One region of the Comamonas sp. HJ-2 genome, then DNA from elsewhere that is predicted to be linked to it. Evidence: predicted binding sites of a transcription regulator. Region 1 holds the regulator's gene; each other region holds the start of a gene.
What was found. The regulator FNR, encoded in region 1, switches genes on or off when oxygen is low (the NO sensors DNR and NnrR bind a similar motif). The targets are predictions, from matches to a motif close to TTGATNNNNATCAA.

Region 1 (6,789 bases):
ACTCGCAACGCCAATCAGCATCAGACCTGCAACTCTGGTGCCCCACCTGGCCCGCAATGCATTGACATGCGACTGTCCCAGTTGCCACAGCCAGGGACCCGCCAGCAGCCACAGTGCACCACCAACGGCAAAGGCTGCCATGGACAAAGCACCTCGCCAGGCGCCGCCACTCAAGGCCGCCACCAACACCGCCGAATACAGCAAACCACAAGGCATCAGTGCCCAGGCAAAGCCTGCTGCCAGACTGCCGCCCGGCGCGGTGACCCAGGGCTGAACCCTGGCCCAGACGGAACGCCCCGCCCGCTCCAGCCAGGCTGGCTGCCGCGCCTGCACCACCATGGCCAGTCCCCAGGCCATGACCGCCACATGCATCAGCGTCCAAAGTCTCTGCAATGCCGTTGTCTGACTGGTCAGCCAGGCCAGACTTTCCATGGCCACGGCCGCGATCCCGCCCAGCAGGGCATAGGCAGCGATGCGCCCCAGATGAAACAGGCTGGTACGCAGCCATTGGCGTTTTTGCAGGCCGAGCACGACAACTGGCTGCCCGCCGCCGACAGGCTTCGCTGCTGTGACCACGCTGCAGGGGGCAGCGCACATCACAAGACAATGGGGCCCACCCACGAGCCCCATGATCAAAGCAGTCCAGACCAGCGAAAACAACATGCGCTAGATGATGCGCGAAAAGCGGGCGCGGTTCCGGTCGGCCTGCAAATATCGGTCAAACAGCATGGCTACTCCGCGCACAAAAAACCAGCCCAGGCCAGTGACCTTGAAGCCCTCTGCGGACAGCTCGACCAAGCCGTTGCGCTGCATCTCTGCCAGCGCATCCAGCTCCGCAGCGAAGTACTCGCGGAAATTGATAAGCCAGGCCTGCTCCATGGGCTCATACAGGACGGAACCCTGGCACATGATGGACATGATGACGGCTCTGCGCACCAGATCGTCACGTGAAAGCGCCAGTCCGCGCTGCACGGGCAGCATGCCGCCATCGACGGCATCGTAATACTCTTCAAGAGTCTTGACGTTCTGGCTGTAGGTCGCGCCCACCTTGCCGATAGCCGATACGCCCAGTGCAATCAGGTCGCAATCAGGCTGGGTGCTGTAGCCCTGAAAGTTGCGATGCAGGCGCCCCTGGCGCTTGGCAATGGCCAAAGAGTCGTCAGGCAGCGCAAAGTGGTCCATGCCTACATAGACATAGCCGCCATCCATGAATGCATCAATTGCGCCGGAGAGCATGTTCAGCTTGTCCTGTCCCATGGGCAGGTCTGCCGATTCGATGCGCCTTTGCGGCTTGAAGCGCTCGGGCAGATGCGCATAGGCATACAGTGCAATGCGATCGGGGCGCAGCTCATTGACCTGTGCCAGCGTGCGCGCAAAAGACTCGGGCGTCTGCCTGGGCAGCCCGTAGATCAGGTCCACATTGATGGAGACAAAGCCCAGGCGGCGCGCCTCGGCCACCAACGAAAAGACTTGCTCGGCGGGCTGCTCGCGGTGCACCGCTTTCTGCACCGCGGGATCAAAGTCCTGCACGCCAAAGCTCAGGCGATTGAACCCCATGTCCTTGAGAGCTCTCAGCCGCTCGTTGCTGACGGTGCGCGGATCGACCTCGATGGAGTACTCGCCCGCGGGATCCAGCTTGAAATGTTCACGCATCAAGACCATCAGCTGCTGCAACTCGGCATCGCTGAAGAAGGTCGGTGTGCCTCCGCCCAGATGCAGCTGGCTTACGAGCTGGCCTTTGCCGCAATGCTCGGTATGCATGGCCAGCTCGCGGCTCAAGTAGTCCAGATACTCGGCAGCCTTCTCATGATGCTTGGTCACGATCTTGTTGCAGGCGCAGTAATAGCAAAGCGACTCACAGAACGGCACATGCACATAAACGGACAGGGGCAAAGCGCGCGAGCCAGAATGCGTCTTGCGCTGCTTGAGTGCCAGTATGTAGTCGTCTGCACCAAAAGCCTCAACAAAACGGTCGGCTGTTGGGAACGATGTGTAGCGTGGGCCGGGGATATCAAAGCGGCTCAGCAACTCAGGCGTGACTGCGGTCATAACTGGGAGTTAGGGTGCGCCCACACTCTGTATAGAGCAGATTTCAATGGAAATCAGATCCTGAAAATCATGCCCAAAATAGGCAAAAGCGCGTGTTTTTGAACGAATACAGGCAATGTGCCCCAAGGCAATCACCCTGTCCTTGATGAAAATCAAGAGACCTCAAGGCAAGTGCTGCGACAATTTGATCCATCTCATCTTCAACCACGAGGTCAATGACCAGCGCGACTCTCCACTCCGTGTCTGTCTGCGCCGTTGCAAAAAGCCCATGAATCTTCAGACCATCAAAGCATCCTGCTCCAACTGCAATCTGCGTGAACTGTGCATGCCCATGGGCCTGGACGATGAACAAATGGAGCGCATTGACGAGATTGTGGCCACGCGCCGCAAGGTCAAGCGCGGTGGGCTGCTGTTTCGCAATGGCGAAGAGTTCACCTCGCTGTATGCCATTCGAACCGGCTTCTTCAAGACCAGCGTGGCCACCGAAGACGGACGCGATCAGGTCACAGGCTTTCAGATGGCTGGCGAAATCATTGGTCTGGACGGCATCGTCAACGACCACCACACTTGTGATGCCGTGGCCCTGGAAGACGCCGAGGTTTGCGTCATGCCGTTTGACAAACTGGAGCAGCTCTCGCGCGAGGTCACTGCCCTGCAGAACCATGTGCACAAGGTCATGAGCCGCGAAATCGTGCGCGAGCATGGCGTGATGCTGCTGCTGGGCAGCATGCGTGCCGAAGAGCGCCTGGCGGCCTTTGTGTTGAACCTGGTCCAGCGCCTGTCGGCACGCGGCTTTTCCAAGTCGGAGCTGGTGCTGCGCATGACGCGCGAAGAAATCGGCAGTTACCTGGGCCTCAAGCTCGAGACCGTGAGCCGCACTTTCTCCAAATTTGCAGAGGAAGGCATTGTGGAAGTCAAGCAGCGCCACCTGCGCATCCTGGATACCGAGGCGCTCAAACGCATCGTCAACAGCCAGCAATGCCAGAACTGAACCGAGTCGACAGACACTCTCAAGACAAAGCCCGCGGACAGCGGGCTTTTTTGTCTGTGCGAATTAATCGGGCAGAGGCTCGGAAACGATGCCGCCATTGAGATCGCTGACGGAGCGACCCAGCATCACCGTCATCGCACCTCCGATCAGGGTCACGACCCAGAAGGCAAAAAAAGCGACCGTATAGATGGCCTGGCGCGACCAGTCCAGGGGGGAGCCCAGCCAGTGCACATCCAGCGGGTCCACAAAGGCGAAAACCACCATCTCCATGATTGCCGCCGCCAGAAAGGCCGGCCAGACAATCCACATCCAGCGTCGAGCATCCATCCTGATTCTCCTTGGGCTGTGGGCTTGGTCATATTTTGCACAACAGTGGTGACCGTTCATGCAGGACTGCGGGCATGCACCGTGGCGGGAAACCCTGAACCACTCTCTTTTCAGTAGCATCCTGCGCCATCTGGATATCAAAAAACCATTTGCTTCTACATCAACGTTAGACAGAACATGCGCAACACGCTCTGATTTTGATATCGGCAACAAAAAAGGCCGCAAAAGCGACCTTGGCGGAGCAAGCGCCGGAGCGCTCAGCGATCCAGCGGATGGTCCTTGGCTGGTGTGGCCGCATGATTGCGGCCGGTGACTGCTGGTGCCAGGCTTTTTTCACTTTCGCTCAGGCGCTGGTTGATTTCCATGCCATGGCGGTAGTAGTCAGGGTCAATCACGGGATCGGGCCTGCTCAGTGCGATGTATGCGGTGACAAAGCCGGCAATCACCACGATCACCGGGCCGGCGATGATGAGCCAGACATGGGCAAACTTCCACCAGGGCTTGCCGTCCTCGGGGTGGATGATCTTGGCCGTTTGCGAGACCTTGGCTTGTGCTGCCGACATGATGAAACCTCTTTCCAAAATTCTGACCACCCAGGCACACACGGCAGGGTGGCATAAATTGTTGCCGATTGGCGGTGCCCTTGTCCGGCCTCCGTGATGGCTCACGAAGACCGTCAAGACCTGGCATTAACGCGGCACCAGGAACACCGTCTTCTCGGAAATACGCCCTGCTCCGGCAGTCACTGCATCCACATTGAAGTGTACGGGGTGCGAGCCGGGAGTTGCTGAGCCATACGGAATCTGCAGCCGCACCGCAATGCCGCGCGTCTCTGCAGGGCCAACGCTCACTTCCTGCTCGGATGCGACTTCCAGATTCTCCAGGCCCACGGCGCTGATACGGTAGCGCTGCTCGGACTCGGTGGCGTTCATGATCTGCAGACGGTAGACGTTCTCCAGCTTGCCGCCCGCCACGATGCGCGAAAGCGCAGCACGGTCACGAATCACATCGACCTTGAGCGGCTCGCGCAGCACCAGACTGGCGATCATGGCAGCGCTGAGGGCCACCAGCACGGCCGAGTAGATCAGCACACGCGGGCGGAAAATACGGCGAATAACCTGCACCTGCTTCCAGGCCTTGGCCACGGCATTCTGAGTGGTCAACCGGATCAGGCCACGCGGATACTCCATCTTGTCCATCACGGAGTTGCAGGCATCGATGCACAGACCGCAGCCGATGCATTCGTACTGCAACCCTTTGCGGATATCGATGCCCACGGGGCAGACCTGAACGCAAAGCTTGCAATCTATGCAGTCCCCCAGGCCCTGTGCCTTGTAGTCGACGTCTTTCTTGCGCGGGCCGCGAGCTTCACCACGTTCGGCGTCGTAGCTGACGATCATGGTGTCCTTGTCGAACATGGCACTCTGAAAGCGTGCATAGGGACACATGTACTTGCAGACCTGCTCGCGCATATAGCCGGCGTTGCCGTAGGTGGCGAAGCCGTAGAACGCCACCCAGAAAATCTGCCAGTTGCCCTGGAAGGCCATCAACTCCACACCCAACTCACGGATGGGCACGAAGTAGCCGACAAAGGTGAAACCTGTCCAAAGAGACAGAGCGATCCAGAGAAACTGCTTGAGCGACTTTTTCCAGATCTTCTCCAAAGTCCAGCCGCTCTTGTCGATACGCATGCGGGCACTGCGATCGCCTTCGACCTTGCTTTCGATCCACATGAAGATCTCGGTGTAGACCGTCTGCGGACAGGAGAAGCCACACCACAGACGCCCGGCTACGGCGGTAAACAGGAACAGCCCCAGTGCGCTGATGATCAGCAGCCCCGTCAGATAGATGAAGTCCTGCGGGTACAGCACCAGTCCGAACAGATAGAAGCGCCGGGCCCCCAAATCGAACAGCACCATCTGGCGCTCGCCCCACTGCAGCCAGGGCAGGCCGTAGAAGACGATCTGGGTCAGAAACACCATGGCCCAGCGCCACCGTGAGAACACGCCGCTAATAGAGCGTGAGTACACTTTTTGCTCGGAAGCGAACATAGGCACCAACTCAGGCCCGCCCTCATGAGGCTCAGGCGTGATCGGTATGACTTTTCGGGGCTTCCCCTGATCGCACGGCATCGCAGTTCCTTAATATTTTTGTAATTACTGAAAATTGAAACGCGAAAAAGGCGGTGCCAGGGCACCGCCTTTTAAAAACGCATTACTTCTGGTTTTGCGTATTCGAAAGACTCCAGACATAGGAAGCCAGCACGGCAATTTGCGCCTCCGTCAACTTCTCTTTCTGGGCAGGCATCTCATTGTGCTTGCCGTTGTTGACGATGTTGACGATTGCCGCCTCACCCCAGCCATGCAGCCAGATGTCATCGGTCAGGTTAGGAGCTCCCAGCGCGGGGTTGCCCTTGCCGTCCATGCCGTGACAAGCCGCACAGGCCACGAATTTGGACTTGCCCTGCGAAGCCTTGACGGCATCGTGAGGGCTGCCCGACAGGCTCAGCACATAGTGCGCCACATTGCGCACATCCTCCGCCGAGCCCACGGCTGCCGCCATGGGCGGCATCATGCCGATACGGCCGTTGGTGATGGTCTCCCTGATCTTCTCGGGAGATCCGCCATGCAACCAGTCGCCGTCCGCCAGATTCGGGAAGGACTTGCTGCCGCGAGCGTCAGAGCCGTGGCATTGCGCACAGTTGTTCATGAACAGACGCTCGCCAATGGCCATGGCCTGAGGGTCCTTGGCCATTTCTTCGGTGGGCATGCTGGTGAACTTGGCATACAGAGGCTCCAGGTCCGCCTTGGCCTTGGCCATTTCCTTGTCGTAGGCGCCGGTCTGGCTCCAGTCCAGCTTGCCGCCGAAGCCGCCAAGACCTGGGTAGACCACAAGATAGCCCAGGCTGAAAACCACGGTGATCACGAACAGACCCATCCACCACTTGGGCATGGGGTTGTTGAGTTCACGCAGGTCTTCGTCCCAGACATGGCCTGTGGTGTTGTCGCCCGAGGGAACGACCTTCTTGCGGGCCACCAGAATCAGCAGCAGCAAGCAGCCAAAGATGCCGATCAGCGTAATCGCCGCGACATACACCGACCAGAAATTGTTAATGAAATCGCTCATGGGATGTTCTCGTTGTGGTGATCAGACTCAGTCTTCCAGGAATGGAACCTGAGCTGCCTCGTCAAAACGGGCCTGGTTGCGGCGGGCATACGCCCACCACCAGATGCCCACGAAACACGCCAGCGATGCCAGCGTGGCCACGATACGCATGGTGGTGATATCCATTTCCAGCCCTTTCTCTCTTACTTGACGGCGCGACCAAGGACCTGCAGATAGGCAATCACTGCCTCCATCTCTGTCTTGTCCTTGACCTCGGCCTGAGCACCGGCGATTTCCGCATCGGTGTACGGCACGCC
Region 2 (6,789 bases), on a different contig from region 1:
TTTCCTTCATGGTCGGGACCTGAGGCAGCTGCGGCAGGCGCTCGGCCGAGGTCACGGCCAGCGCCTTGAGCTTGCCGCCCTGGATGAAGGGCAGTGCCGGCGTGATGTTCTCGAAGATGAAATCGATCTGGCCGCCGATCAGATCGGTGAGCGCCGGAGCGCTGCCCTTGTAAGGCGCGTGAACCAGGTCCAGTTTGGCGGCGCTCTTGAGCAGCTCGCCCGACAGATGCACGGTGGAGCCCATGCCCGGCGAGCCATAGCTCATGCCGGTGCGGCGCTCGCGCGCGTAGCTCACCAACTCGGCCACCGATTTGACCGGTGTTTTCGATTCGTTGACCACCAGCACATTGGGAATCGAGGTCACCAGAGCCACGTACTCGAAGTCGTCCAGGCTTTTCTCGCTGAGATTGCGGTACAGGCTGGGATTGATGGCCTGCGTGCCTGCCGTGCCGAACAGCAGCGTGTAGCCGTCATTGGCGGCGGCTGCGACGCGGCTGGCTCCGATGGCTCCGTTGGCGCCGGGGATGTTCTCCACCACGACCGGCTGGCCCAGGGCCTCGGCCAGACCCTGGCCGACCAGGCGCGCCACGACATCGGTATTGCCGCCGGGCGAGAAAGGCACGACCAGCTTGAGCGGGCGATTGGGGAAGCTGTCGGCAGCCGCCGGCAGGGCCAGGCTGGCGCCCAGCAGCGCTGCGGTCAGAAGAAACTGTTTGCGTGAAAAGGTCTGGGGCACGGTATGTCTCGTTGTTTGTTGTTGGCGGGCCGTGACGGCAGACGCATGGGCCCGGTCCCTGCATGGCGCAGGGCTTGGACATCATGGGCAGAGGGGGGAATTGAGGTCAATCAATCTTTGGGAAGCATGTCATGCATAAACGGAATGGCTGCCTGACAGCATGGGCGCGCAGGCCGTCAGGACAGTGCGCCCCTATACTTGCGGTCTCATGATTCGCTGGTTGATCGTCATTTTTCTGGCCCTGTTGCTCGTCAACGGGCTGCACGGCTGGCTGCAGCGCATAGGGCTGGGGCGTCTGCCCGGCGACTTCCGTTTCCGGCTGTTCGGCAAGGAATTTTTTCTGCCCGTGGCCAGTACGGTGCTGCTCAGCGTGGTGGCGGCGCTGATTGCCCGCTTTGTGAAGCTCTGAGAGCGTAAACACGTTCTGAGGCTGGCCGACTTGAATCTGCAGGCTTTGGCTGCACATACGGACCTGAGCCCGAGCAGTGCCTGCTGGCACCGTCAGGCATTGCCAAAGAAAGTACGACTTGCGCAAAGCGGGTTCAGGCAAGGCGACTGTCCCAGGAGGCAGGCCGTTGTCGCATTCTTTTTTGCGTAAATCCTAGAAAGGTTGCCCCTGTGTCCGAATCCCTGCACTACGTCTGTCCTCATTGCCACACCACCAATCGCATTGCCAGCGACCAACTGGGCAATCAGCCCGATTGCGGCAGCTGCCACCAGCCGCTGGTGACGGGCGAGCCCGTGGCGCTGGACAACGACAGCTTTGCCCGGCACACCGGCCGCAGCCAGTTGCCCGTGGTCGTGGATTTCTGGGCTCCCTGGTGCGGCCCCTGCCGCATGATGGCGCCGGCCTTTGCCCAGGCGGCCCAGCAGCTGGCGGGGCAGGCGCAACTGGCCAAGCTCGATACCGAGGCTTATCCACAGGCCGCAGCACCCTTGGGCATTCGCAGCATTCCGACCATGGTGGTTTTCAAGGAAGGCAGGGAACTGGCACGCATCTCCGGGGCCCTGCCTGCCTCGGAGATCGTGCGCTGGGTGCGCTCGGTGATCTGAGCGGCGGCTTCGCGCGAGCGGGCCCGTTCACCCGGCCCCGGTTCGGGGCCGGTTAGCCTGGCTCAGGCGGCGATGTCCAGCACCACGCGGCCTTCGATCTTGCCTTCGTGCATGCGGGCAAAGATGTCGTTGATGTTTTCCAGCTTATCGGTGGATACGGTGGCCTTGACCTTGCCCTGAGCGGCAAAGTCCAGCGACTCCTGCAGGTCCAGGCGCGTGCCGACGATGGAGCCGCGTACCGTGATGCCCTTGAGCACCATGGAGAAGATCGGCAGCGGAAAGTCGCCGGGCGGCAGGCCGTTGAGCGAAATCGTGCCGCCGCGACGCACCATGCCCAGAGCCTGCTCGAAAGCCTTGGGCGACACGGCCGTGACCAGCACGCCGTGGGCGCCTTCAATCTCTCTTTGCAGATAGGCCGCCGGGTCGGTGTTCATGGCGTTGACGGTGACGGTTGCGCCCAGCTGGCGCGCCAGCGCGAGCTTGCTGTCGTCGATGTCGACCGCCGCGACATTGAAGCCCATGGCCTTGGCATATTGCACGGCCATATGGCCCAGGCCGCCGATGCCGGAAATCACCACCCAGTCGCCGGGCTTGGCGTCGGTGACCTTCAGGCCCTTGTACACCGTGACCCCGGCGCAGAGCACGGGAGCGACGTCGATAAAGCTCACATTGGACGGCAGATGGCCCACATAGTTGGGGTCGGCCAGTGCGTAATCGGCAAAGCCGCCATTGACCGAATAGCCGGTATTGGTCTGAGATTCGCACAAGGTTTCCCAGCCGCCTATGCAGTGGCGGCAGAAGCCGCAGGCGCTGTGCAGCCAGGGCACGCCCACGCGATCCCCTTCCTTGACATGCTTGACGTTCTTGCCCACCGCAGCCACATGGCCCACGCCCTCATGGCCGGGAATGAAGGGCGGATGAGGCTTGACGGGCCAGTCGCCTTCGGCCGCATGCAGATCGGTGTGGCAGACGCCGGAGGCGGCAATCTTGACGAGGATCTGATCGTCTGCCGGTCGAGGGACCGGCATTTCTTCGATCGTGAGCGGCTTCCCGAAGGAACGCACCACGGCGGCTTTCATGGTCTGGGGTAAGGACATCAGAGCACCTCCTTGAAGCAAGAGGGCAAGGCCGTGGCCTGTGGGCCGGACACTTGCCCGTCAAAGAACCATACCGGTATGGAATGGGTGTTGCAGCGGGCTTCGTGACCCGCTGCATGGCCCGGGCGGAGCGAACCGCCGTAGCCGTCTCGTACTGTGCAATGGCTGCAGCATACCTTCTTTGACTTAACTCAAGCTGCGCCCATCCCTGCCTTCTGGACCTCGGCGCGCGGGCGGCTAGGCGCCGTCTTCCAGATAGGCGGCAATCGCCTGCTCGCGCGCCTTGCTCACCGCGTCGCCGATGGCCTTGCCCTTGAGGCCGCGCTGCGCTGCGGCCTGGGCCACCGGGCCGGTTTCCACGGCCAGAGCCGCTTTCAGGGCATTGCCCAGGCGCTGGCGCTGCGGATAGGCCGCATCTTCAAAGCCCAGACGTCCGCGCGCGTCGCATTCGCAGGCCTGCAGGGCTTCCTCGAAGCGCTGGGGCTTGCGTATGGCATCGCAGCGCTCGAGCAGCCGCAGCAGGGCGGCGGCATTGAGCTCGTGGCTGCGGTGGATGTTGCCATGCTCGCGCGCCACGACCTCGGCCAGCTCCTTGCAGTCGTTGGGCACGCGCCAGCGCTCGCAGACCTGCAGCAGCAGGCGGGCGCTGCGCTGCTCATGGCCGATATGGCGGGGCAGCACATCGGTCGGAGTGGTGCCCTTGCCGAAGTCATGGCAGAGGCAGGCAAAACGCACGGACAGCGGTGCCTGCAAGCGGGCCGACATGTCCAGCACCATCATGGCATGCACGCCGCAATCGATCTCGGGGTGGTATTCGGCGCGCTGGGGCACGCCCCAGAGCTTGTCGAGTTCGGGCAGCAGCCGGACCAGCGCCCCGCATTCGCGCAGGATCTCGAACATGCGCGAGGGCCGCTCCTCCATCAGGCCGCGGCTGATTTCCTGCCACACGCGCTCGGGCACCAGGGCATCGACCTCGCCGGCCGCCACCATCTCGCGCATGAGTTCCATGGTCTCGGGCGCGACGGAAAAATCGGTGAAGCGCGCCGCAAAGCGGGCCAGACGCAGAATGCGTACCGGGTCTTCGCGGAAGGCATCGGTCACATGGCGCAGCACGCGATTCTTCAGATCCTGCTGGCCGTGGTAGGGATCCACCAGATCTTCGAGGTTGCCGTTGCCTGTCCAGTCTGCGGGAGCGGCGATGGAGTTGATGGTGAGATCGCGCCGCGCCAGGTCTTCTTCCAGCGTCACATCGGCGGCGGTGTGGACCACAAAGCCGCGATAGCCCATGCCGTTCTTGCGCTCGGTGCGTGCCAGCGCATATTCCTCATGGGTCCGGGGGTGCAGAAACACCGGAAAGTCGCGCCCCACGGGCACGAAGCCGCGCGCGCTCATCTGCTCCGGCGTGGCGCCAACCACCACCCAGTCCGTATCGTTGACGGGCAGGCCCAGCAATGCATCGCGCACCGCACCGCCTACCTTGAAAACCTTGAATTCACTCATGCTGCAATGGTAGTGGCTGCGAGCCGGCCTGCAGATACCGCAATCGCGGGAGCCAGGCCTCAGCGCTGCTGGCGATAGGGCTCTTCAAACTGCAGAAAGTCCTGCTCGGCCAGCGCGGCCTGAATCCATTCCTGGGTGGCTGGCAACTGGGTGACGCGCTGCACATAGGCGCGCACGGGGGCCGAGGTCGGCAGGCCGTAGCTGTTGATGCGCATGCACACTGGCGCAAAAAACGCATCGGCAATGCTGAACTGGCCAAACAGCATGGGGCCGCTGGCAGCGCTCAGCAGCGGGGTCCAGAGCTCTTCGAGTTGCTGGACATCGCTGCGCAGATCGGCATGCTCGGCCCAGAGCCGGGCTCCGGTTTCCTGCAACTGGGCTTCGATATTCATGGGGCAGAAGCTGCGCAGCGCGCCGAAGCCGCTGTGCATCTGCGCCACCAGGCTGCGCGCGCGGGCGCGCTGGGCCACGGTTTGCGGCCACAGATGCTTGTCGGGAAAACGCTCGGCCAGGTATTCGCAGATGGCCAGGCTGTCCCAGATGATCAGTCCCTCGTCGACCAGCAGCGGCACCTTGCCGGTCGGTGCGAGTGCCAGCGCCTGCAGCTTGAAGCTGGAGTCGGGCGCAAAGCTGTCAAAGCGCAGTGTGAGCTCTTCGAAGCTGATGCCGCTTTGGCGCATCAGCACCCAGGGGCGCATGGACCAGGACGAGTAATTCTTGTTGCCGATATAGAGCTTCATGGCGGACTCCTGTGTGGTTTGTCGAGCAGCTTATCAAGCTTGGGCCTGACGGTCTGTGTGTTTTGATTCCACAGTCATGTCTCGGCGGCGCGGCGGATGATGTAATTGCAGCACTATGGCAAATACTTCGACTTCTTCTGCAAGCCCGGCCGCTCAGGTGGCCGGGGCCGGTCACCACAAGGGCGCGCTGGTGCTGTTCTCGGGCGGCCAGGACTCGACCACCTGCCTGGCCCAGGCCCTGGCCATGTTCGAGCGCGTGGAGACGCTGGGCTTTGACTACGGCCAGCGCCACAGCGTGGAGATGCAGGTGCGCGCCGGTGTGCGCGAGCAGCTGGCCCGGCGCTTTCCTCAATGGGCGCCGCGTCTGGGCGAGGACCATGTGCTGTCGCTCGACGTGCTCAAGCAGATCGGCGGCTCGTCCCTGACCGAGGATGTGGCTTTTGCCATGCAGGCCGACGGCCTGCCCAACACCTTTGTGCCGGGCCGCAATCTGCTGTTTCTGACGCTGGCCGGCGCGCTGGCCTATCGCCGCGGGCTGACGGTGATCGTCACCGGCGTCTGCGAGACCGATTACTCGGGCTACCCCGATTGCCGCGACGACACCATGAAGGCCCAGCAACTGGCGCTGAACCTGGGCCTGGAGCGCCGGCTGCGCATCGATACGCCGCTGATGTGGCTGGACAAGGCCCAGACCTGGCAACTGGCCCAGGACCTGGGCGGCAGCGAACTGGTGGAGCTGATCCGCACCGAGACCCATACCTGCTATCAGGGCACGCGCGATGCGCTGCACGAGTGGGGCTATGGCTGTGGCAGCTGCCCGGCTTGCGAGCTGCGTGCATCGGGCTGGCACAACTGGCGCGCCAGCCAGTCAGCTTGAAATTGATAGCTTCTTGCGCTTGATAAAAAAGGACTTCAAGGCATTTTTGCTTTGAAGTCCTTTTGATAAATGCGGTAGATGCTCCTTAATGAGGAGCATCTGCGCTATGGATCCGACTCAGGCGCTGGGCCGCGTGGCGATCTGCCCGGCCTGAATCTGCGCCGTCATCTGGCTGAGCCAGGCCTGGCTCTCGGGGCGCTCGAACAGAAAGTCCCAGATGGCATCGTGCTGGCGCGGTGTCAGGCCGAGCGCGCCATGGCGGCGCATATGTGCTTGCAGCCGCAGCACCTCGGGGTGCGTGAGCGGCAGCTGCATCACGGTCAGTGGCGGGCGCTGGCGGTAGCGGCGCTGGGGAATGTTCTTGCGGGGACGACTCATGGCAAAGCGATTCAAAGGTTAGACGGGCCAGACTACGCCGTTGTCGTTGAGGATGGCGTCCAGCGGCTGGTCATGGGCCTCGGGCTGGAAGTCATCGACATAGCCATTGGTGTAGCCCAGGCCCACGGTGAAGGGGCGCGGGCTCAGCTCGGCCAGCGTGCGGTCATAGAAACCGCCGCCATAGCCCAGGCGGTAGCCGCCGGCCGCATAGCCTACGCAGGGGACAAACAGCAGCGTGGGCACCAGCAGTTCGGTATCCTTGGGCTTGGGAATGCCATAGGCGTCCTCCTCCATCGGGCAACCGGGGTACCAGGCGTGAAAACTCAGCGTCTTGCGCTGTTTGTCTATCACCGGCAGCCCGATCCTGCGCCTTTGTGGAGTACCCTGTAGCTCGCCATCTTCCTTCCA
Region 3 (6,789 bases), on a different contig from region 1:
ACGCTCTGCATGGCGGCATGCAGCGTATGTTCGAGCCCATGCTGGACAGCACGACGACGAGTGCGGCATGGCTGGAGATGATCAATGCCTTGGGGCAGCTGGCGGATCAGGTGTTCTGCACTGACGAGCTGCATGAGCGCTGGTTTGTCGAGGCGCACCAGTTCCGCATCGACACCACGGACGGCATCGGCCGTCCCACGCCCGAAGGCGCTCACCGCGACGGCGTCGATCTGGTCGCCGTGCTGCTGGTGGGACGCAAGGGCGTCAAAGGGGGCGAGACCCGCGTGTTCGAAGCGACCGGCCCCAACGGCCAGCGCTTTACCTTGACCGAGCCCTGGTCCGTGATGCTGCTCGACGACGCACGCATGATTCATGAGACCACGCCGATTCAACCTGCCGAGCCCGGTGGCGTGCGCGACACGCTGGTGCTGACCTATCGTCGTGGCAACTTCCAGGGCGCCGAGCTCCAGGAGCAGCAGGGTCAGGCTGCTTGATTGATGCGGACGACTTTGTTCGGAAAATTTGAGCAAAACTGTAACGTGCTCAATACGTCAAAGTGACGTCATCAACACTGCATGATGCAGGCTTGTCGCGGCGAAGCTTTCGCCTCTTCGAGTCTTCCCTGCATCCAACAAGCCAGATCAGCTGGCCAACACCACGCCTTGCAGAGCGTGGTTTTTTATATGAATCGCTTTTACGCCCTTAGTATTCCAGTGCTGACCGCTCTTGTCACAGTAGCGGCCTGCAAGCCTTCGCAAGACCGTCCGGCGCAGGCGGCCTACACCAAGGAGCCCACGATCTACTTTCGCAACGGCCTTGAGATTACCCTCGGCGATGCCTCGGTACCGATTCACGGCGTGGAGGAATGCCCTTATGGTCTGGCCGCGCCGGCCGGAGCCGTGGTCGAGCTCAATGATGCCAAGTGCATTCGACTCTCGGACGATACCGAGCGGATCGTCGTGATGCTGGACATGCCTGGCGGCATCGTCCGGGAGGAATGGACCGTGCGCCGCGATGCGCCCAGCAAGCCCCATGAGCCAGCCTTCAAGAATGTATCCCTGCTGCGCCCAGACGGCACTCGCATCACGATCACCGACAAGTCCGACACTCTGCTGGACAAATGCTACGAATACCAGACGGCCCATGTCTGTATCTGAACCAGACCTCAGTCAGCGTGAACTTCAGGGTTGATTCATGTCAACACGCTGAGGCATGATGAAGGCAGACTCAACGCTATTTCAAGAGCGGCATCTGCCCCGGGCCTCTGGCTTGAGGTCCTTGTCGCCTGCAACCTGAAAGGAGAAACATATGTCCATGTTCAATCACATTCTGGTTCCGGTCGACGGCTCCAAGCCCTCCATGCTGGCGGCGCACAAGGCCGCAGAGCTTTCCAAGGTCTTCGGCAGCGCCGTGACGGCGGTGTATGTGGTCGATCCCTATCCTTTCACCGGCGTGGGCGCCGACTTTGCCTACGGCCAGTCACAGTATCTGAGCGCGGCCACCGCCGAAGCCAACACCGCCCTGGATGCGGTCAAGGCCATCATGGATGAGGCGGGCGTGCCCGTGAAGACGCTGGTGGGCGAGGGCCATGCGGTGCATGAAGGCATTGTGCGCACCATGGAAAGCGTGGGAGCCGATCTCGTCGTCATGGGCTCGCAGGGGCGACGCGGTCTTGAGAAGCTGATGCTGGGCAGCGTCACGCAGCGCGTGCTGGGCGCCGTGCGTGTGCCGGTGCTGGTCGTGCGCGAGTGAGCGTCAGGCGGCTGCCCCATGAAGCAACGGCTCCTCAGGGAGCCGTTTTTCTTGTGGGCAAGCGTGCTCAGCGATTGAGCAGCCGGGCCAGCCAGCCTTTTTTCTTGCGCTGCAATTCCAGCTCCTGCAGCACTTCCGCCTTGAGTCGTTCTTTTTCTGCCGTGTGTCCGCTCTCTTTGGACATCATGCGCAGATAGACCTTGGCTGAGTCCACATAGCCATGGTCTTCGTTGCGGATGTGGTTGAACAGCCAGCGCGAGAGCATGCCATGCAGTTCGGCGGCCACATCCTCGCCCGCATCGAAGCGGGTCTGCATCTCGATCACGCGGCGCGTGAACAGCTCGTGCACTTTTTTGTGCGGCCCTGCGAACATATAGCCGGCGCTCTCGATCAGGCTTTCCTCGAAGACGAAGTGCGAGACGGTGTAGTCGATCATCTCGCCGATGACATCGCCCAGCCCTTCGCGATCTGGCGAGCTGCGCAACTCATAAAGCCGGTTGATGTAATCGACGATGCGGCGGTGCTGTCGGTCGATCTCCGCAATCCCGGTGTCCAGCTCGGGGACCCAGACCAGCAATGCCATGATGTTCTCCAGAAATTCAAGGGTTTCCGGAGAAGTATTCACGAGCCTGTCATATGCCGCATTGATGCAGATCAGGCCTATCCGCGCCAGGCAGGGCGGCGCGAATCCTGCGCGCCGCGTCGGGATGTCACTCGATCTTGGCGCCCGAGGATTCGACGACCTGCTTGGACTGCTTGAAGTCGGTCTGGAACATCTTGTCGAAGTTGGCCACGCTCATGGACTGGGGCTCGGCACCCTGGGTCAGAATGGCCTCGCGCACCTCGGGCATGGCCAGCAGCTTGTTCACTTCGACATTGACCTTGGTCACGATGGCTGCGGGTGTGCCCTTGGGCATGAACAGGCCGTACCAGGTGCTCACATCAAAGCCCTTGAGACCGGACTCGGCCAGTGTCGGGGTGTCTGGCAGCGAGGACGAGCGCTTTGCCGAGGTCACGGCGATGGCGCGCAGCTTGCCGGCCTTGATCTGGGCTATGGCCGAGGGTACGGAGGACACCAGCAGATCCACATTGCCGGCCAGTGCATCCATCATCGCGGGGTTGGAGCCTTTGTAGGGCACGTGAGTCAGATGAATGTCCGAGGCCTTTTCCAGCATCACGCCGGCCAGATGGATGCTGGTGCCGTTGCCGGGCGAGCCGTAGGTGATCTTGGACGGGTTCTTCTTGGCTGCAGCCACCACGTCGGCCAGCGTCTTGTATGGCGAGTTGGCGGCCGTGGCGATCACGATGGGGGTGTAGGCCACATGAGCCACGGGGGTCAGATCCTTGCTGGGGTTCCAGGGCAGGTTCTTGTAGAGGTAGGGGCCAAGGACCACGTTGTCCTTCTGGCCCATCACCATGTCATAGCCCGTGGGCGCTGCCTTGACGGCTTCGGTGATGCCGATGGTGCCGCCTGCACCCGCACGGTTGTCGGGCACCACGGTCCATTTGCTGACTTCGGTGAGCTTGCTGGCAATCACGCGCGAGAGGATGTCGGTGCCGCCGCCAGGTGGGAACGGCACGATCATGCGCACGGGCTTGTTGGGGTAGTCGGCTGCGGGGTCTTGTGCAGCGGCTGAAAAGCTCAGGCCCGCGCTTGCGATCACGGCTGTGCTGATGAGAATTTGGCGAATCATGAAAAAGAAGCTCCAGAGACGAACGGGGGAGCGCTGGCCCGCAAACAAGGGCGGCGCAGTCGCGGCTGGTGCCTGAGCCTTGAGCTCGGCAGCCAGAGTCACGGAAGGTGGGCTTTTCGATGATCGGGGACGGTGGTTCCGCCATCAATGGGTATTTGTCTTTACCGGGGAGCGCGAGCCATGCCGTACGGACATGATCGCCATCCGCACGCGCTGCACGACAGGGTTGCTGCCGTTGCTAGCACGGAGGCAGCGTACCGATCGGGTGTCGCTGTCTTTGTGGCCCACGGGTGCGGATTGTGGTTCTGCGCACAGCCACGGAGGCTGCTGCAGACCAGTGGAAACATTCTGCCACGCATGAAAGACTTGCCAGGGCTTGGTTCGAGAATAGGCTGCGCCTGTTTCCAGATTTTTTGCTCGGGTCCGGCAGTTCACGGCAACAAGAGCTGCAGGTGCCTTTGGTCATTGGTCTGGATAAGGCGGCTGCAGCCATGTTTTGGAGTCCAGCTGTTCTGAGTGCTATCTCAAGCCTGGCGTACGTCGGCAACCACCTGGTCGCCGAAGTCCGGTCGTGCCAGCCAGGCCAGCACGCGGGCTGCGGCGTCATCGGCCGAGGTCAGCTGCCCGTTGCTGTGCAGACCAGCAAAACGCCCCACGTCAGGGAAGTCGGTTGAAGCTGCGCTGCGCAGTTGTACCTGCATATCGGTGTCGATGACGCCTGGCGCCAGAGACACAATGCGTGCGCCGTTGGGCTTGGCAGCCTCTTCCAGCGCCACGCAACTGCTGAACTGGTCCATGCCGGCCTTGGCCGTGCAATAGCTGGCTTGCGAGGCCATCGCGCGGCGGCCCAGGCCCGAGGAGATATTGAGCACCTTGCGGGAAATCCTCCAGCTCTCGGTTGCACCGAGAAAGGCTCCGGTCAAGGCCATGGGAGCCTCAAGACCCACGCGCAGGGCATTGATCATGTCGGCTGAAGGCACCTGGGACAGCGGCGCAATCTGCGGGATGACGCCCGCATTGTTGATCAGGGTGATGCTGGCCCATTCACGCGGATCTATCGTGCCCAGCCAGGTCGCCAGGCGCTGCGCAGCAGCAGCGCTTTGTGCCAGGTCCTGCTCCCATTGCAATAGCTGTGCAGGCTTGCTGGCGCTGGAGGCCAGGGCGGTGCTGGTCTTGCGGGCAATGCTCAGCAACTGATGGCCTTGCTGCAGCAGTTGCTGTCCCATGGACAGGCCCATGCCGCGAGAGCCACCGGTCAGAATCGTTAAGTGCTTTGTCATGCGAAGCATCTTACGGTTGATTGAAGACCGAAAAGAGCAAGCCCCGCAAGACTTGCGTCCGGCGGGGCCTGGCGATGACCTCAGATGAGCTCAGCGAGCTGTCAATGACCCAGATAGGCCTTGCGCACCTCGTCGTTGCTCAGCAGGTTGACACCGCTGTCCTCCAGCACCACCTTGCCGGTTTCCAGCACATAGCCTCGGTCGGCAATCTGCAGGGCGCGGTTGGCATTCTGCTCGACCAGGAACACCGTCACACCCGCTGCGCGGATGGTCTGAATGATCTCGAAGATCTGCGCAATGATGAGCGGCGCCAGGCCCAATGTGGGTTCGTCCAGCAGCAGCAGGCGCGGCTTGCTCATCAGTGCGCGGCCTATGGCCAGCATCTGCTGCTCGCCGCCCGACATGGTGCCCGAGCGTTGCGCTGCGCGCTCCTTCAAACGAGGAAAGAGCTTGAACACATGCTCGACGCCGTCGGCGATCTCGGCCTTGCTCAGGAAAAAGCCGCCCATCTGCAGGTTCTCGGTCACCGTCAGGTCCTTGAAGACACGACGGCCTTCGGGCGAGATGGCAATGCCGCGGCGCATGATGTGATGGGTGGACATCTGGGTGATGTCCTCGCCCTCGAACAGAATGCGCCCGCCGCTGGCACGAGGGTTGCCGCAGACCGTCATCAGAAGCGATGTCTTGCCAGCACCATTGCTGCCGATGAGGGTGACGATCTCGCCCTGATTGACATGCAGGCTGACATGATTGACCGCGCAGATCGCGCCGTAATGGGTGGAGACCTGCTCCAGTTGCAACATATGCTGGCTCATCAGGCCTCTCCCAGATAGGCCTTGATGACCCGTTCATCATTGCGAATCGCCTCGGGCAGGCCCATGGCGATGGGCTTGCCGTATTCCATGACCAGAATGCGCTCGGACACTCCCATGACCAGACCCATATCGTGCTCGATCAGCAGCACGGCCACGCCGTACTGTTTGCGCAGATCGTCGATCAGATGCTGCAGGTCTTTCTTCTCCTGCGGGTTCAGGCCGGCGGCGGGCTCGTCCAGCATCAGCACGCGAGGCTTGGTGATCATGCAGCGCGCAATCTCCAGCCGGCGCTGGTGACCGTAGGCCAGATTGCCGGCCTCGCGGTTGGCAAACTGGCGCAGGCCCATCACGTCCAGCCATTGGAGCGCGTTGTCGATCTTTTCCTGTTCGGCACGGCGATAGCCTGGCGTGTTGAACAGGCCGCCGAGCAGCGTGGCGCGCGACTGGCGGTGCTGTGCGACCAGCAGGTTTTCCAGCGCCGTCATGCTCTTGAACAGGCGCACGTTCTGGAATGTGCGCACCACACCGTGGTTGGCGACCTGGTGGCTGCTGTGGCCTGCAATGCTCTGGCCGTCCAGAACGACCGAGCCGCCCGAGGGCTGGTAGAAACCGCTGATGCAGTTGAATACCGTGGTCTTGCCCGCGCCGTTGGGGCCGATGATGGCAAACACTTCCTGAGGGCGTACGTTAAAGCCCACGTTGTCCACGGCCAGCAGGCCGCCGAAGCGCATGCACAGGTCTTTGACTTCCAGCAAATACTCGCTCATGCGTTTGCCCTGCCTGTGGTTGTAGTTATTGAAATAATAGCGTTCAGGTGCAGCTTCATGACTTCACCTCCACTTGGTGTCGCTTCATGGGCAGCAGGCCCTGAGGGCGCCAGACCATCATCAAAATCATGACCAGACCGAAGATCAGCATGCGGTATTCGGAGAATTCGCGTGCCAGCTCGGGCAGCACGGTCAGGATGATGGCGGCCACGATCACGCCCAGTTGAGAGCCCATGCCGCCCAGCACCACAATGGCCAGAATCAGGGCCGACTCGATGAAGGTGAAGGACTCGGGATTGACGATGCCCTGGCGAGCGGCGAAGAAGGCGCCGCCAAAACCCGCGAACATGGCGCCCAGCGTGAAGGCCGAGAGCTTGATCTTCATGGGGTTGAGGCCCAGCGAACGGCAGGCGATTTCATCCTCGCGCAGCGCTTCCCAGGCGCGGCCTATGGGCATGCGGATCAGTCGGTTGCTGATGAA

Region 2: a site for FNR is predicted at 3,068-3,081, ahead of adhP (alcohol dehydrogenase AdhP). Genes of this name have one in related genera too.
Region 3: a site for FNR is predicted at 1,188-1,201, ahead of ACWGXF_RS12395 (universal stress protein). Genes of this name have one in related genera too.

What each region holds. Positions count from the first base shown of each region.
Region 1 covers NZ_JBSIFD010000014.1:167,245-174,033, reverse strand. Annotated here, with positions in the region: gene ACWGXF_RS13610 (sulfite exporter TauE/SafE family protein) at 1-663, opposite strand, end outside; gene hemN (oxygen-independent coproporphyrinogen III oxidase) at 667-2,049, opposite strand; gene fnr (fumarate/nitrate reduction transcriptional regulator Fnr) at 2,318-3,040, shown strand; gene ACWGXF_RS13595 (hypothetical protein) at 3,104-3,367, opposite strand; gene ACWGXF_RS13590 (FixH family protein) at 3,625-3,930, opposite strand; gene ccoG (cytochrome c oxidase accessory protein CcoG) at 4,057-5,499, opposite strand; gene ccoP (cytochrome-c oxidase, cbb3-type subunit III) at 5,582-6,493, opposite strand; gene ACWGXF_RS13575 (cbb3-type cytochrome oxidase subunit 3) at 6,521-6,658, opposite strand; gene ccoO (cytochrome-c oxidase, cbb3-type subunit II) at 6,676-6,789, opposite strand, start outside.
Region 2 covers NZ_JBSIFD010000012.1:12,438-19,226, reverse strand. Annotated here, with positions in the region: gene ACWGXF_RS11220 (tripartite tricarboxylate transporter substrate binding protein) at 1-736, opposite strand, end outside; gene ACWGXF_RS11215 (DUF2905 domain-containing protein) at 945-1,145, shown strand; gene trxC (thioredoxin TrxC) at 1,355-1,789, shown strand; gene adhP (alcohol dehydrogenase AdhP) at 1,852-2,886, opposite strand; gene ACWGXF_RS11200 (multifunctional CCA addition/repair protein) at 3,124-4,386, opposite strand; gene ACWGXF_RS11195 (glutathione S-transferase family protein) at 4,446-5,126, opposite strand; gene queC (7-cyano-7-deazaguanine synthase QueC) at 5,242-6,003, shown strand; gene ACWGXF_RS11185 (hypothetical protein) at 6,121-6,381, opposite strand; gene ACWGXF_RS11180 (5-formyltetrahydrofolate cyclo-ligase) at 6,400-6,789, opposite strand, start outside.
Region 3 covers NZ_JBSIFD010000013.1:81,422-88,210, forward strand. Annotated here, with positions in the region: gene ACWGXF_RS12385 (2OG-Fe dioxygenase family protein) at 1-494, shown strand, start outside; gene ACWGXF_RS12390 (hypothetical protein) at 684-1,157, shown strand; gene ACWGXF_RS12395 (universal stress protein) at 1,315-1,752, shown strand; gene ACWGXF_RS12400 (bacteriohemerythrin) at 1,820-2,377, opposite strand; gene ACWGXF_RS12405 (Bug family tripartite tricarboxylate transporter substrate binding protein) at 2,463-3,446, opposite strand; gene ACWGXF_RS12410 (SDR family NAD(P)-dependent oxidoreductase) at 3,971-4,735, opposite strand; gene ACWGXF_RS12415 (ABC transporter ATP-binding protein) at 4,828-5,541, opposite strand; gene livG (high-affinity branched-chain amino acid ABC transporter ATP-binding protein LivG) at 5,541-6,308, opposite strand; gene ACWGXF_RS12425 (high-affinity branched-chain amino acid ABC transporter permease LivM) at 6,364-6,789, opposite strand, start outside.